DNA from 4 places in the Paenibacillus sp. PK1-4R genome. Region 1 is predicted to be linked to each of the others. Evidence: predicted binding sites of a transcription regulator. Region 1 holds the regulator's gene; each other region holds the start of a gene.
What was found. The regulator LexA, encoded in region 1, represses DNA repair genes until DNA is damaged. The targets are predictions, from matches to a motif close to CGAACATATGTTCG.
Positions count from the first base shown of each region.

Region 2: the regulator LexA is predicted to act here: its motif matches at 1,289-1,302, upstream of addB (helicase-exonuclease AddAB subunit AddB).
Region 3: the regulator LexA is predicted to act here: its motif matches at 1,182-1,195, upstream of recA (recombinase RecA).
Region 4: the regulator LexA is predicted to act here: its motif matches at 1,776-1,789, upstream of QNO02_RS10135 (DNA polymerase IV).

Region 1 covers NZ_CP126535.1:4,098,079-4,101,296, forward strand. The annotation lists gene QNO02_RS17720 (hypothetical protein) at 1-32, opposite strand, end outside; gene QNO02_RS17725 (DUF896 domain-containing protein) at 158-367, opposite strand; gene QNO02_RS17730 (LysM peptidoglycan-binding domain-containing protein) at 463-840, opposite strand; gene lexA (transcriptional repressor LexA) at 1,137-1,763, shown strand; gene QNO02_RS17740 (aldehyde dehydrogenase) at 1,870-3,171, opposite strand.
Region 2 covers NZ_CP126535.1:4,868,905-4,872,122, forward strand. The annotation lists gene addB (helicase-exonuclease AddAB subunit AddB) at 1-1,224, opposite strand, end outside; gene QNO02_RS21190 (class I SAM-dependent rRNA methyltransferase) at 1,424-2,800, opposite strand.
Region 3 covers NZ_CP126535.1:2,585,249-2,588,466, forward strand. The annotation lists gene QNO02_RS11350 (competence/damage-inducible protein A) at 1-1,022, shown strand, start outside; gene recA (recombinase RecA) at 1,265-2,329, shown strand; gene QNO02_RS11360 (regulatory protein RecX) at 2,614-3,218, shown strand, end outside.
Region 4 covers NZ_CP126535.1:2,307,758-2,310,975, reverse strand. The annotation lists gene QNO02_RS10140 (ferredoxin) at 25-267, opposite strand; gene QNO02_RS10135 (DNA polymerase IV) at 385-1,686, opposite strand; gene cimA (citramalate synthase) at 2,217-3,218, shown strand, end outside.

The DNA of each region.
Region 1 (3,218 bases):
TTCTTAACCGTTCTCTCGAACGAACGCGACATGAGAATCCCCCTTATGTGTCTTTGTATCGGCTTACATAATTGCAAACCAACATTTCCCCCTATAAATTGCACACTCAAAATAACAGGAAGAAACCTAAATATCATAATGATATCATTAGGTTTCGTTAGTGTTTGAGTTTGCCTTGGTGGCCTTTGTCATTCTCATCATCAACAATCTCAATGGTATCCAGTTGTTGTCTGAAATTGCTGCGAATATTACTCAAATAAATCTCTCTTAGCTCGGCACGTTCAGCAAGTTCTTCCTCCGACAATCCAGTGGACTTTTGCTTACGAGCCAATTCGTTAATGCGTGCTACCAGACTATCTATATCCAAGCTTGTCCCCTCCAAAAATACAAAGTCATATTAACTTTGCCATTATAAAGGCAGCTTGTCAAGCTGACACGCGTTAACACTCATTGATGTGCATTTTATTCTGCAAATTGCGGTAGAGCTAGTACTTGTCCCACTTGGATGGAAGTTGTATGAAGTTGATTCACTTTCTTAATTGCTTCTATATAAATACGTGTATCCATATTCGTAGGTTTATGTTCCAAAGAAATACTCCATAATGTTTCCCCTTGTGAAACGGCTATCTTTCCTCCAGGCAGAACATCATTCTCATTGCCAGCAAATACAGTTAAAACAGTGCTGCATCCAATAAATATAATCAAAGAAGTAATGGCTACCTTTAACATCCATGAAGAAATCTTGAAACGTGCTAAAACCTTCTTGTAGTTCCCTATGTTAGACTTCACCAGTTCCGAATTCATTGGTTCATAAATGCTTTGATAAGTAGAATATCTCATTAAATACCCGCCTCCAAACGTTTGTTCCTATCTCTTGAAATCAATATAACACGAACACTTGTTTTGTTCAATAGATTTTTAGAACAATTGTTCGCTTCTTTTTTGAAGGAGAAATACCTTAATTAAAGTTCTTTTGCAGAGCATTTGCAGTATTATGCTCTGCCTTTTGGACAAATTCGGTTCTAAAAGTTAAAAAACACTGATTTAATGCCATTTTATTTAGAACTTATGTTTGTACGAACGGAGGTTCTATGTTATAATTTTCCCAAACGTTACTAAAATGGGGTTGATACGGTATGTCGAAGATATCCAGCAGGCAGCAGGCTATTCTGGAGTTTATACGAAATGAAGTCCGGTTGAAGGGGTATCCTCCTTCCGTACGGGAAATTGGTGAAGCTGTTGGACTTGCTTCCAGCTCAACAGTACATGGACATTTGGATCGTTTGGAGAAAAAAGGTTTGATCCGACGCGACCCTACCAAGCCAAGAGCCATTGAGCTTTTGAGCCAGGAAGAATCTGAGCATTCTCATCAATTTGCTCATAGCGTTGCACGTATTCCTGTCGTTGGTAAGGTTACAGCCGGGGTTCCAATCACTGCAACCGAGAACATTGAAGACTACTTCCCTCTTCCTACACATTATGTAGGCGAACAGAAAGTGTTTATGCTTTCAGTAGTGGGAGATAGTATGGTGGAAGCTGGAATCGTTAACGGAGATTACGTTATTGTCCGTCAGCAGCAAACTGCTGATAACGGTGATATCGTCGTTGCAATGACTGAAGACGATGAAGCTACAGTGAAAACGTTCTATAAAGAGAAAGATCATATTCGCCTTCAACCGGAGAATGCGACCTTCGAACCTTTACGTTTGAAACACGTTAGTATTCTGGGTAAAGTCATTGGCCTTTTCCGAGATATTCATTAATATTTAACTCGAGTAACAAAACTAGATGCAATGAAATACGAAAAGAGGTTGCCCTGATGAACAGGACAACCTCTTTTTTTTATTTTTATATTGTTTTAACTGCTAATTATTCACTGCGTTTCAGAACACTCTTGTGATGCGAGAACACATCAAAGCTCTGTTGCCCGTGATATGAGCCCATACCGCTCTCCCCTACACCACCAAACGGGAGATAGTGTGAAGTCATATGAGAAAGTGTGTCATTAATACATCCCCCACCGAAGGATACTTGATTCAGAACCTGATCCTGCAGTTGCTCATCCTGTGTGAAGAGATATAACGCCAATGGTTTTGGCCGACGAACAATCTCATCCAGCATAGGGTTCAAGTCACTGTACGTAAATACAGGAAGAATCGGACCGAAGATCTCTTCTTGCATGACAGCTGATTCCCAGTTCACATCTCCAAGTACAGTCGGCTCAATCAGCAACTGCTCACGTACAGATCGTCCACCTATCAGCGTTTTGCCATCTGTGAGGAATTTCGATAACCGATCAAAGTTACGAGCATTGACAATATGCGGGAAATCAGTGTTCTGTAACACATCATCTCCAAATTTATCTTTGATCTCTGCACCAATCAGATTGATCAATTCATCATGAACTTGTTCATGTACAAGCAAATAATCCGGAGCAACGCAAGTTTGGCCTGCATTCAGGAACTTACCACGAACAATACGCTGGGCCACCAGCTTCAGATCTGCATCGCTATGGACAATAGCAGGACTTTTACCGCCCAACTCAAGAGTTACAGGAGTCAGGTGCTCCGCAGCTGCCTTCATCACAATGCGACCAACACCCGTGCTTCCTGTGAAGAAAATATAATCAAACTTCTCTTTCAACAATGCTGTGCTGGCCTCGACTTCCCCTTCCATAACTGCGATATACTCCTGAGGGAAGATCTCCTGAATCAGATCATACGTCAGACGAGATACGGCTGGTGTTAATTCAGAAGGCTTGATAACTGCACAGTTACCGGCTGCAATTGCTCCAATCAGTGGACCGAAGGCCAATTGGAAAGGATAGTTCCAAGGTGCAATAATAAGCGCCACTCCGTATGGTTCAGGGTAAATGGTACTCACCCCATCCGGCATAGCCGAATTGGTTGGAACTTGTTTGGGTGCAGCCCATTCCTGCAGATGTTCTAATGCAAAATCCAGTTCACCCAGAACAATGCGAATCTCGGAACCGTAAGCTTCCGCCTCAGATTTGTTCAAATCTGCCCGAAGTGCATCTTGAATCCGTTGCTGATACTTTTCAATTCCTTTTCTAAGCTGTTGAAGCGCATTAATTCGATACTCGATATTTTTAGTTTGTCCTGTATAAAAAAATGTACGTTGTTCTGTCACTAGTTGTTTTGCTTGATCCATATTAACATCTCCAATTAATTATTTAAAATTAAATTGCTCAAAATTTA
Region 2 (3,218 bases), 770 kb from region 1:
CACACAACGAAATACATCCTCGTAACGCCAGTGGCGCCGAACAATATCCAGTGCGGAACGGATAAATTCAGATAATGGATGATGAAGTTCATTTCTTCTGCGGTCCAGAAAGACAGGCACGCCATAATCACTGAATAACGGTTCGGCTATATCCGCGTAGGTATCCAATTGGCGGACAAGTACCGCCATATCCCGATAACGCGCACCTTCGTTTTGCGCCAGACGCCGCATCTCACGCAGTGCTCCCTCCATCTCAGCTCGTCGGTTCTCCGCTGCAACCAGCCGGATTCCGGAATCAAGACCATCACTTTTCCACCGAATTCGGCGGTCGAAACCAGCCTCCAGATGAGCAAGTCCCGGACGATCCTTGTATCTCGGTGGAATCTCCGAATCTAGCACGGTTATATCGCTCGGTACACCCAGTTCGTCAGCCATCCCTTTGAGACGCGCGTAGGCACTTGCCGTAGGATAAAACAGTTCCAGTTCTCCAGGCAGTGCGCCGTGATCATAAGGACGATCCAATGTCAGTGCAATGGTCACGGAAGAGGACTGCAACATCAGCCGACCGATCACACTCATCTCCTGTGGTGTGAATCCCTGAAAACCATCAATCCAGATCTGGGCATCCTGCAGCAATGCACTTTCCGACAAACGATCTGTCAGCTCGGTCAACGTGTCTTCATCATCAATATACAAATTGGTCAATTCCTGTTCATAGTCACGATATATCAGATTCAAGTCATGCAACTTGTCCTCCAGAATTGGCGAAGTGAATGAGGTATTCCCTCCAAACATCCCTTCTTCCAGCAATGATGGATCAACTTCACAACGTTTAAATTCACTATATAAGTCATTTAATTCGCCTATAAAACCCAGCTGGCTGCCGGATGCACCAAACAGCTTTAATTCTTCCTTACGGCGCTGGATGACCTTATAGAGCAGCATCTTTTTGCCTTCGGCTCCGATCGGAATACGAGCAGAACCACCTGCTTCTTGCATTACACGATAGGCTAAACGGCGAAAGCCGAGCACTTCTGCACGCATGGTACCTTTAATTGCTCCAGAAGACACCAATGCCTGCTCTGTTCGAAAAGAACTCTGTTCGGGAACGAGCAAAATCAAAGGTGTTCCTTGCGGCTCCTTTTGAAGCAGGGATGTAATTTCCCGGGTAATCAGCGAGCTTTTGCCGCTGCCTGCCCGGCCAATAACAAAACGAACGGACATGTCTAATCCTCCAAACCACACGTACAAGATTTTAATTCCCAGTATAACATATCTGACTTGGTTCGGAACATACGTTTGCCACTATTCGGTAAAACCGGAGATCATCTCCGTTAACACAGTAAAACAGCAAAAAGCCCGCAGCTATCACACTGTGGACTTTTGACTTGATCTATACTTGATTGGAACGGAAATCATACAATTAATTCTTTTTACTGCGCACTTCGAAAATAGCAAATTTCAGGTAATGTCCTTCATCCACACCCAAAATTTGCGGGTGATCCTTACCGGCTGCTTTCCAGTCGATCAGACGAAGCACTTTGCCTGCATCTTCTGCTGCATCCGCAATCGTATCCAGGAAGAGGTCTGGACGCATATGATACGAACAGCTTGCTGTTACCAAATATCCGCCCTCATTAACCAGTTTCATTCCTTGCAGGTTGATATCCTTATATCCACGGCATGCACCTTTGACTGCTGATTTTGTTTTGGCAAACGCCGGGGGATCGAGGATAACGACATCGAATGTTTTACCGCCAGCTGTAAGCGCCTTGGATGTATCCACTTTCTGTTCGCCAGCACGCGCACGTGCAGTACGTTCATCCAGTCCTTTCACTTGTTCACGCAAGTACTGGAATGCGTCAGCAACGACGAATTCGACCCGGTCGGTGAAACCGTTCAGCTCCACATTTGTTCGTGCACTCTCAATGGCATGCTCCGAAATATCAAGACAAGTCACTTTTTTGGCTCCATACTTGCAAGCATTTAACGTGAAGCTGCCTGTGTGTGAGAAACACTCCAGTACGGTGGCACCATCCCAATAAGGGAATGTAACTACCTTACCGCTTTTATTCACAGGCAGGAGCTGCTCTGTGCCATCCTGCTCGGTCGTTTGGAGTGTGATTCCACTCTTGTAGCCCCACCCCTTCATGAGCGGTTCGATCGCTGCACGATTTTCGCGTTGGTCGAAGAAGTAACCTGTCTTCTGCCCTTCCACGATGTCCACTTTAATGAGTAGTCCATTTTCTGTAACGGTGACATGTCGTGGGCAATCTCCGTACAGCGGACCTTTGGTCTGCTCCAAACCTTCCAGTTCACGAATCGAGACATCACTGCGCTCATATATGCCTTCTGGCTGCATTACTTCAATGAGTGCCTGTACGATGGCTTCACGGCAACGATCCATGCCAAGTGTAAGCAACTGTACAACGAGGATGCTGCCGAACCGGTCAACGATCAAGCCTGGTAGAAAATCTGCTTCGCCGTAAACGAGACGGTATGCCTCTCCATCCTGGATAAAACGTTCCCGGTGACGCAAGCAATCGCGAAAACGCGCTGCAAAGAACGCCGTATCCATCTGTTCGGACTCCAGCGGTTGATAAGCTACAACTCTTACAGTGATCTGAGATGCAGGATTGTAATATCCTGTCGCCAGATAGCGACCTTGATGATTCAATACATTGACCAGATCTCCCGGCTCCGGGTTTCCGTCAACAGAGGCAATTTCATTGTTAAATATCCATGGATGGGCATGTTCAAGCCGCTTTTTGCGACTGCGTTCGAGTGTAACTGATGGCAAGGTAGATCCACTTCCTTTAATTTAATAGTTCAAAAGATAAGTTTTGTGCGGCGCGTAGGTGGCGTTCCGGTTACGAATCGATCTTCCGATCGCTGTTGTCTCCAGATTTTTTTGATTCCCTTTTTTAAAGGGAAAATCCGGAGACAAAGGCGCACGCTTCGCTTCTTCAGATTCGATTTCGCCCCCTCCACTACGCTTGCACGAATCACCGTATCTTTCGAATTGGGGTGCAGCAACTAGGTGGCGTTCCGGGTTCGAATTGATCTTTCGATCGTTGTTGTCTCCAGATTTTTTTTGATTCCCTTTCTTAAAAGGGAAAATCCGGGGACAAAGGCGCACGCTTCGCTTCTTCAGATTCGATTTCGTCCCCTCCACTACGTTTGCACGAATCACCGTATCTTTCGAATTGGGGTGGCAC
Region 3 (3,218 bases), 1.5 Mb from region 1:
ATGCGCTCGCAGCTGTTCTTAACCGGAAACTGCATACAGATCGAATGGCAATGGACAAAATTGAGAGCTTTTTCAGAGATCGTAATGTGGACATGACAGAGAATAACCGACGTCAGGCGATCGTTATTGATGGCGGCACACCTCTTGCCAACGAAACAGGACTTGCGGCGGGAAATGCGATTTCTGACAATGACAAATATTATGTTGTAATGCCTGGACCACCTAAAGAGTTGATTCCAATGTTTGAACAGGAAGTCAAGCCTTGGCTGTTCCAGCATGTGCTCACAGAAGAGATGCCAATCTATTCCCGAATGCTCAAATTCGCAGGTATTGGTGAATCTGCTTTGGAAGATCGACTATTGGATCTGATTGACGCGCAGACAGACCCCACGATTGCTCCTTACGCGAGCGAAGGCGAAGTTACGGTACGTGTCTCCACGAAGGCTGCGAGTGAGGGAGAGGCGAAGCTGAAGCTGGATGCGATGGAGGTTCAGATTCGGGAGCGTTTGACAGAACATCTCTACGCGAACGAGGATGTGCCTATAGAGTACACGATTGTAACCATGATGTCTGACATGGGGTTGACGCTCAGCGCTGCTGAGAGCTGTACAGGAGGGCTTGTCATGCAAAGTCTGACCTCTGTACCCGGAAGTGCGTCAATGCTCAAAGGTGGAATTGTTTGTTACTCCAATGAAATTAAAGAAAAGTTGCTAAATGTGCCTCATGATTATCTGGAAGGTGAAGATGCACCAGGGGCGGTAAGTCCTGAGGTTGCAAAAGTGCTTGCTGAACAGATCCGTATGATTGGCGATGCTGATTTTGGCCTGGCTGTTACCGGTGTAGCTGGACCGGGATATTCGGAACGTAAACCACCCGGACTTGTCTTCATCGCTCTTGCTGAACGTGGAAAAGAGACGGAAATTCATGAGCTGCGTATTAATGGTAATCGTGAGACTGTTCGCATTCGTTCAGCCAAAGCGATTCTCTATCGCTTATGGCAAAAACTTGTGGCGATGGATTGATTAGTTAATAGCTTCGATTGCATTTACAGTTCCAAGCAAGTATAATTAAGGAAGACGGAAGAACCGTAGAATTAGGCTTTACAGCCTTGTTTACGGTTCTTTTTTCTGTTTAATGGAAAGTTTCCTTGAGGAAGAGGCGCCTCGGCCTTTACAAAAAAACGAATGTATGTTCGAAAAAAAGCTTGGCAAACGTGTTAAAACAAGGTATCATTATCTTATAAACAGTAAAGGGTGTGAGCTTATTGTCAGACCGTCGTGCCGCGCTTGATATGGCGCTCCGTCAAATAGAGAAGCAATTTGGTAAAGGATCCATCATGAAACTGGGTGAGTCCACTCATATGAATGTGGAAATTATTCCCAGTGGTTCCTTGGCTTTGGATATTGCATTAGGAACAGGCGGCTTGCCTAAAGGCCGTATTGTTGAAATATATGGACCTGAATCCTCAGGTAAAACAACTGTCGCATTACATGCGATTGCTGAAGTACAACGTGTTGGTGGACAAGCAGCATTTATCGATGCCGAGCATGCTCTTGATCCTCAATATGCAAGCAAATTGGGTGTTAACATTGACGAATTGCTTCTATCTCAGCCAGATACGGGTGAGCAAGGGCTGGAAATTGCAGAAGCTCTTGTACGCAGTGGTGCAGTAGATATCGTTGTTATTGACTCCGTAGCTGCCTTGGTTCCAAAAGCAGAGATTGAAGGCGAAATGGGTGATTCACACGTTGGTTTGCAAGCGCGTTTGATGTCTCAGGCGTTGCGTAAATTGTCTGGTGCAATCAGCAAATCCAAAACAATCGCAATCTTCATTAACCAGCTTCGTGAGAAAGTCGGCGTTATGTTTGGTAACCCGGAAACAACACCTGGTGGTCGTGCTCTGAAGTTTTATTCCACAGTACGTCTGGATGTGCGTCGTATTGAGAGTATCAAATCAGGCAATGACATGATTGGTAACCGTACTCGTATTAAAGTTGTGAAAAACAAAGTGGCACCTCCGTTTAAACAAGCGGAAGTGGATATCATGTATGGCGAGGGTATTTCGAGAGAAGGCAGTATCATTGACATTGGTACAGAGCTGGATATCGTTAATAAAAGTGGTGCATGGTACTCCTACGAAGGCGAGCGTTTAGGACAAGGCCGTGAGAACGCAAAGCAGTTCATGAAAGAGCATAAAGACATTGCTGAAATCATTGAACAAAAAATTCGGGTAGCTAGTAACTTGACTACCGCAGTTCCTGCGCCAACTAGTGAAGAGCAACAAAAAGAAGCAGAAGAAGAACAAGAATTGTTTGAAATCAACGAGTAATCTCTCAAATCCTCCCTTGTAGGGAGGACCCTGAGGGTGTTTCCCACTGGACTCCGTAAACTTATCTGATTGAGCTTGGATCAATCTGGATAATGGATTGTAGTGGGAGTGCTCATGCTGTCTAACAGCCCCTGTCCCAATGGACAGGGGCTGTTAGCACGCTAACTGTGGAGTAAAGGCCGGGCAGAGTTCCCGGTCTTTTGTATTATTAGTGTTCTTTGTCTTATGTGTGGAGATGTGCTTGGCGTAGTCAGAATGAAAATGTTATGAAAGGGGAGACCTGAATGGATCAACATGACGAGGATTTATATGAAGAAGCAGAACAGGATGGCCTATCCCAATTTCCGGACAACGAAGAACTTATTATTACACGTGTAGAACGAACGAAGAGCAGGCAAGCTCGTTATCGAATCACTTTTGGTATCCACTCCATTACGGTTCTTGAAGATGTGATGATTAAATACAGGATGACTCAAGGCAATACGTTTATGAAGAAGGATCTGGAGGAAATCATTGTAGCTGATGAGCGACAGCGGACGTATGCACAGTCTCTGCGTTTTTTGGAGCATAAGCCACGTACGCGCCATGAATTAAGTCAGAAACTTCGTCAGAAGGAGTTTGCTGCACCATTAATTGAAGAGACGCTGGATCGCCTTGAGCGGGAGAAGTTAGTGGATGATGATCTATTTGCGAAGGAATGGACAAGACAGCGTATGGAGGGCAAGCGGAAGGGAAAACTGTGGATAAGGCAAGAGCTGCGTCAAAAGGGCATTGCCAATGATCTCATTGTTGAGGCACTAGAAGGTATTAGTACAGATGCGGAATTTGAGACTGCCTTGAGTGCCGGACGCAAAAAATGGAATCAGGTCAAAGGGGACGTCAAAGAGAA
Region 4 (3,218 bases), 1.8 Mb from region 1:
GCTCTGTGTTCATGCAAGAAATACTTAACCCTCTTTATTGAAAGGCTCATCCGCTACTTTGATTGAATCTGTAGGGCAACCATCGCATGCATCCTGCATATCGTCAAACAAGTCGTCTGGAATAGCTTTGATACCATGGTTAGCATCGCCGTCAAAGATAACTTCTGCCAAACCTTCATCATCGTAATCGTAGATGTCAGGAGCCGTTGCTCCACAAGCGCCACATGCGATGCATGTGTCTTTTTCAACCCAAGTATATTTACTCATTTACATTCTCTCCTCCTAAAATTCGAAACGTACAGTGTTTTTATCTAGAAACATATTAATACAAAGTAAGGATAATTACAAATCATTTTGCAACCACAAGTCTTTATTATCCCCTATTTAATCAAGACTTTGCAAGTTATCTTTTTGCAGGGAAGTACCGCGCACTTTATGATTACGAAGCAGCACGGAAGGATCGTCTCCAAGCATACCTGCGGTCACAACAGCATTCTCACCAAATTTATCACGTAACTGATCCATAATCCGAATCAGATTGTCCTTCTTGGGCTTCTGCTCATATTCGAACAAGTCCATCTGTACAGCGGATTCCTCTCTTGGAATCAGGTTCTGAAGTGTCACACCGAGCATGCGTACAGGCTTGCCACTACCCCAATGCTTCTCAAATAGTTTACAGGCCTCACGGTAAATGACCGCTGCATCCTCCGTAGGAACTTCCATTAGACGTGATCGGGTGATTGTCTTCATATCCGGTGTGCGGATCGTAATCTGAATCCCCTGGCTGAACATTTCGTGCTTGCGCAACCTTCTGGCTACCTGATCACTTATATTGAGGAATACCCGATGAATCTCATTCATATCCGATACATCCGCCGGTAAAGTGGTTGTATGCCCAATGGATTTATTGGCTTCCCGTTCCGCGTGAACTGCGGAATGGTTAATGCCATTCGCAGAATTTTTGAGCCATGTTCCATTAACTCCGAATAGTTCGGTCAACATGTTCTCATCCGACTTGGCCAATTGACCAATCGTTTCAATGCCCAGTTTTTTCAGCTTTTCAGCCGTTTTTTTGCCAATGCCAAACATCTCGTTGCATGGTCTGTGCCAAAGAATCCGGGGTACGTCCCTCATGCGTAAAATGGAGATACCGTTCGGTTTTTTCAGATCCGAAGCCATTTTCGCCAATAATTTGTTGGGTGCAATGCCAATGGAACATGGCAGCCCCAATTCATCCTTGATTCTACGCTGAATGCTCTCCGCAATCTCCATTGGATTCCCGAATTGCCTTGAACCTGTAATATCAAGATAACATTCATCAATGGATGTAGCCTCAAGTTGAGGGGTATAACTATACGCAATCTGCATGAAAGCTCTTGAATATTGACGATATAAATGAAAATCAGGACGAATCACAATGAGATCAGGGCACTTTTTCATGGCTTGGTGGACAACCATACCTGTTGAGATGCCTCGATTACGAGCGGCATATGAGCAGGTTACAATTACACCCTTTCGCAGTTCACTGCTGCCCGCAACGGCCGTTGCTTTTCCTCTATATAAATCTGGTTCCTCGGCTTCATGTACAGAGCAGTAGAAAGCATTCATATCGACATGCAGAATCACCCGTCCGGCTGTAGGGTAGTATTGATCCACATTCGCTGGAGGATTGCCGTCTGAAGACATCATGAACCCCCGCCCTTTCTTGCACACTAATTAATGAAACGAATTTCTTTCTTCTATAGTATATCAAACCCGTTATGTTAATTCAGTCACGAACATTTATTTTCTGCGAGAACTGATCAGAGACCGAATAATTAACCAGCCTACACTCACAAAAAGGATCAATGTGATCAGCGCAATAACCGTATTTTCCCATACAAAACTCAAAATCAACCCTCCTTTTCTTCCATATATTCCAATTAAAACTCAATAATAAATTATAACATACATCCGGATTATCATTAACATCCTTCTTTTTGCTCTAAAATCCGTTAATTGTTACATGAAACTGCGATTTCTATGTAGCATTTGGCTATAATGGTGCTATAATAATTAATTATACAAATTGACGACTTTAGGACAAATCAGCGCACCCAATTTAACACAGTGTAGCGTTGCCGAATCGAAGGATTCGTCCACTAACGTACTTAACAGCTTTCCCAACTTACAATCCAATCTTTTAAAAGAGCGCTTTATCTCAAAGGAGGATCTTCATGTCAAAGGCCATTTCCATCTTCGATACGACTTTACGTGACGGCACACAAGGGGAGGGTGTCAGCTTATCGGCAGACGACAAACTCAAAATTGCCAAGAAGCTTGATGACCTGGGTGTCCATTATATTGAAGGCGGAATTCCCGGCAGCAATACCAAGGACATTGAGTTTTTCAAAAGAGTCAAGGAATTAAACCTGAACGCAAAGGTTGTTGCTTTTGGCAGTACCCGCCGTAAAGGCAGCGTTGCTAGTGAAGACGCCAACCTGAAGCGCATGATCGAATCTGGTGCTCAGGCTGCAACCCTGGTCGGTAAATCATGGGACTTCCATGTGCATACCGCTTTGCAGACTACATTGGAAGAAAACTTGTCCATGATCTATGATTCCATCGCCTATCTGAAACAAAATGGTATGGAAGTGATCTTTGATGCAGAACACTTCTTTGACGGATTCAAACATAACCCAGAGTATGCTCAAGCGGTCTTGACCAAGGCTCACGAAGCTGGAGCGGACTGGCTCGTCATGTGTGATACCAACGGCGGGACCATGCCAAACGAGGTACATGAGATCGTATCCACACTGCATAGAAGCCTGCCTCATGCACATCTCGGCATCCATACACATAATGATTGTGAACTGGCTGTAGCCAACACACTCAGCGCTGTACAAGCCGGAGCCCGTCAGGTTCAAGGAACAATGAACGGTTATGGAGAGCGTTGCGGTAACGCCAATCTCGCGTCCATCATCCCGAACCTGCAACTGAAACTTGGCTATGAATGTGTTACTGAGGATTCCATGAGACAACTTACAAACGTGGCTCGTTATGTTAGCGAAATTGCCAATGTAAATATGCCGATTAATCAGCCTTATGTCGGCAATGCTGCTTTTGCTCACAAAGGTGGAATTCACGTCTCTGCCATCCTGCGGGATTCCCGTACCTATGAACACATCGTGCCTGAACTGGTTGGTAACAAACAACGTGTGCTGGTCTCGGAACTTGCC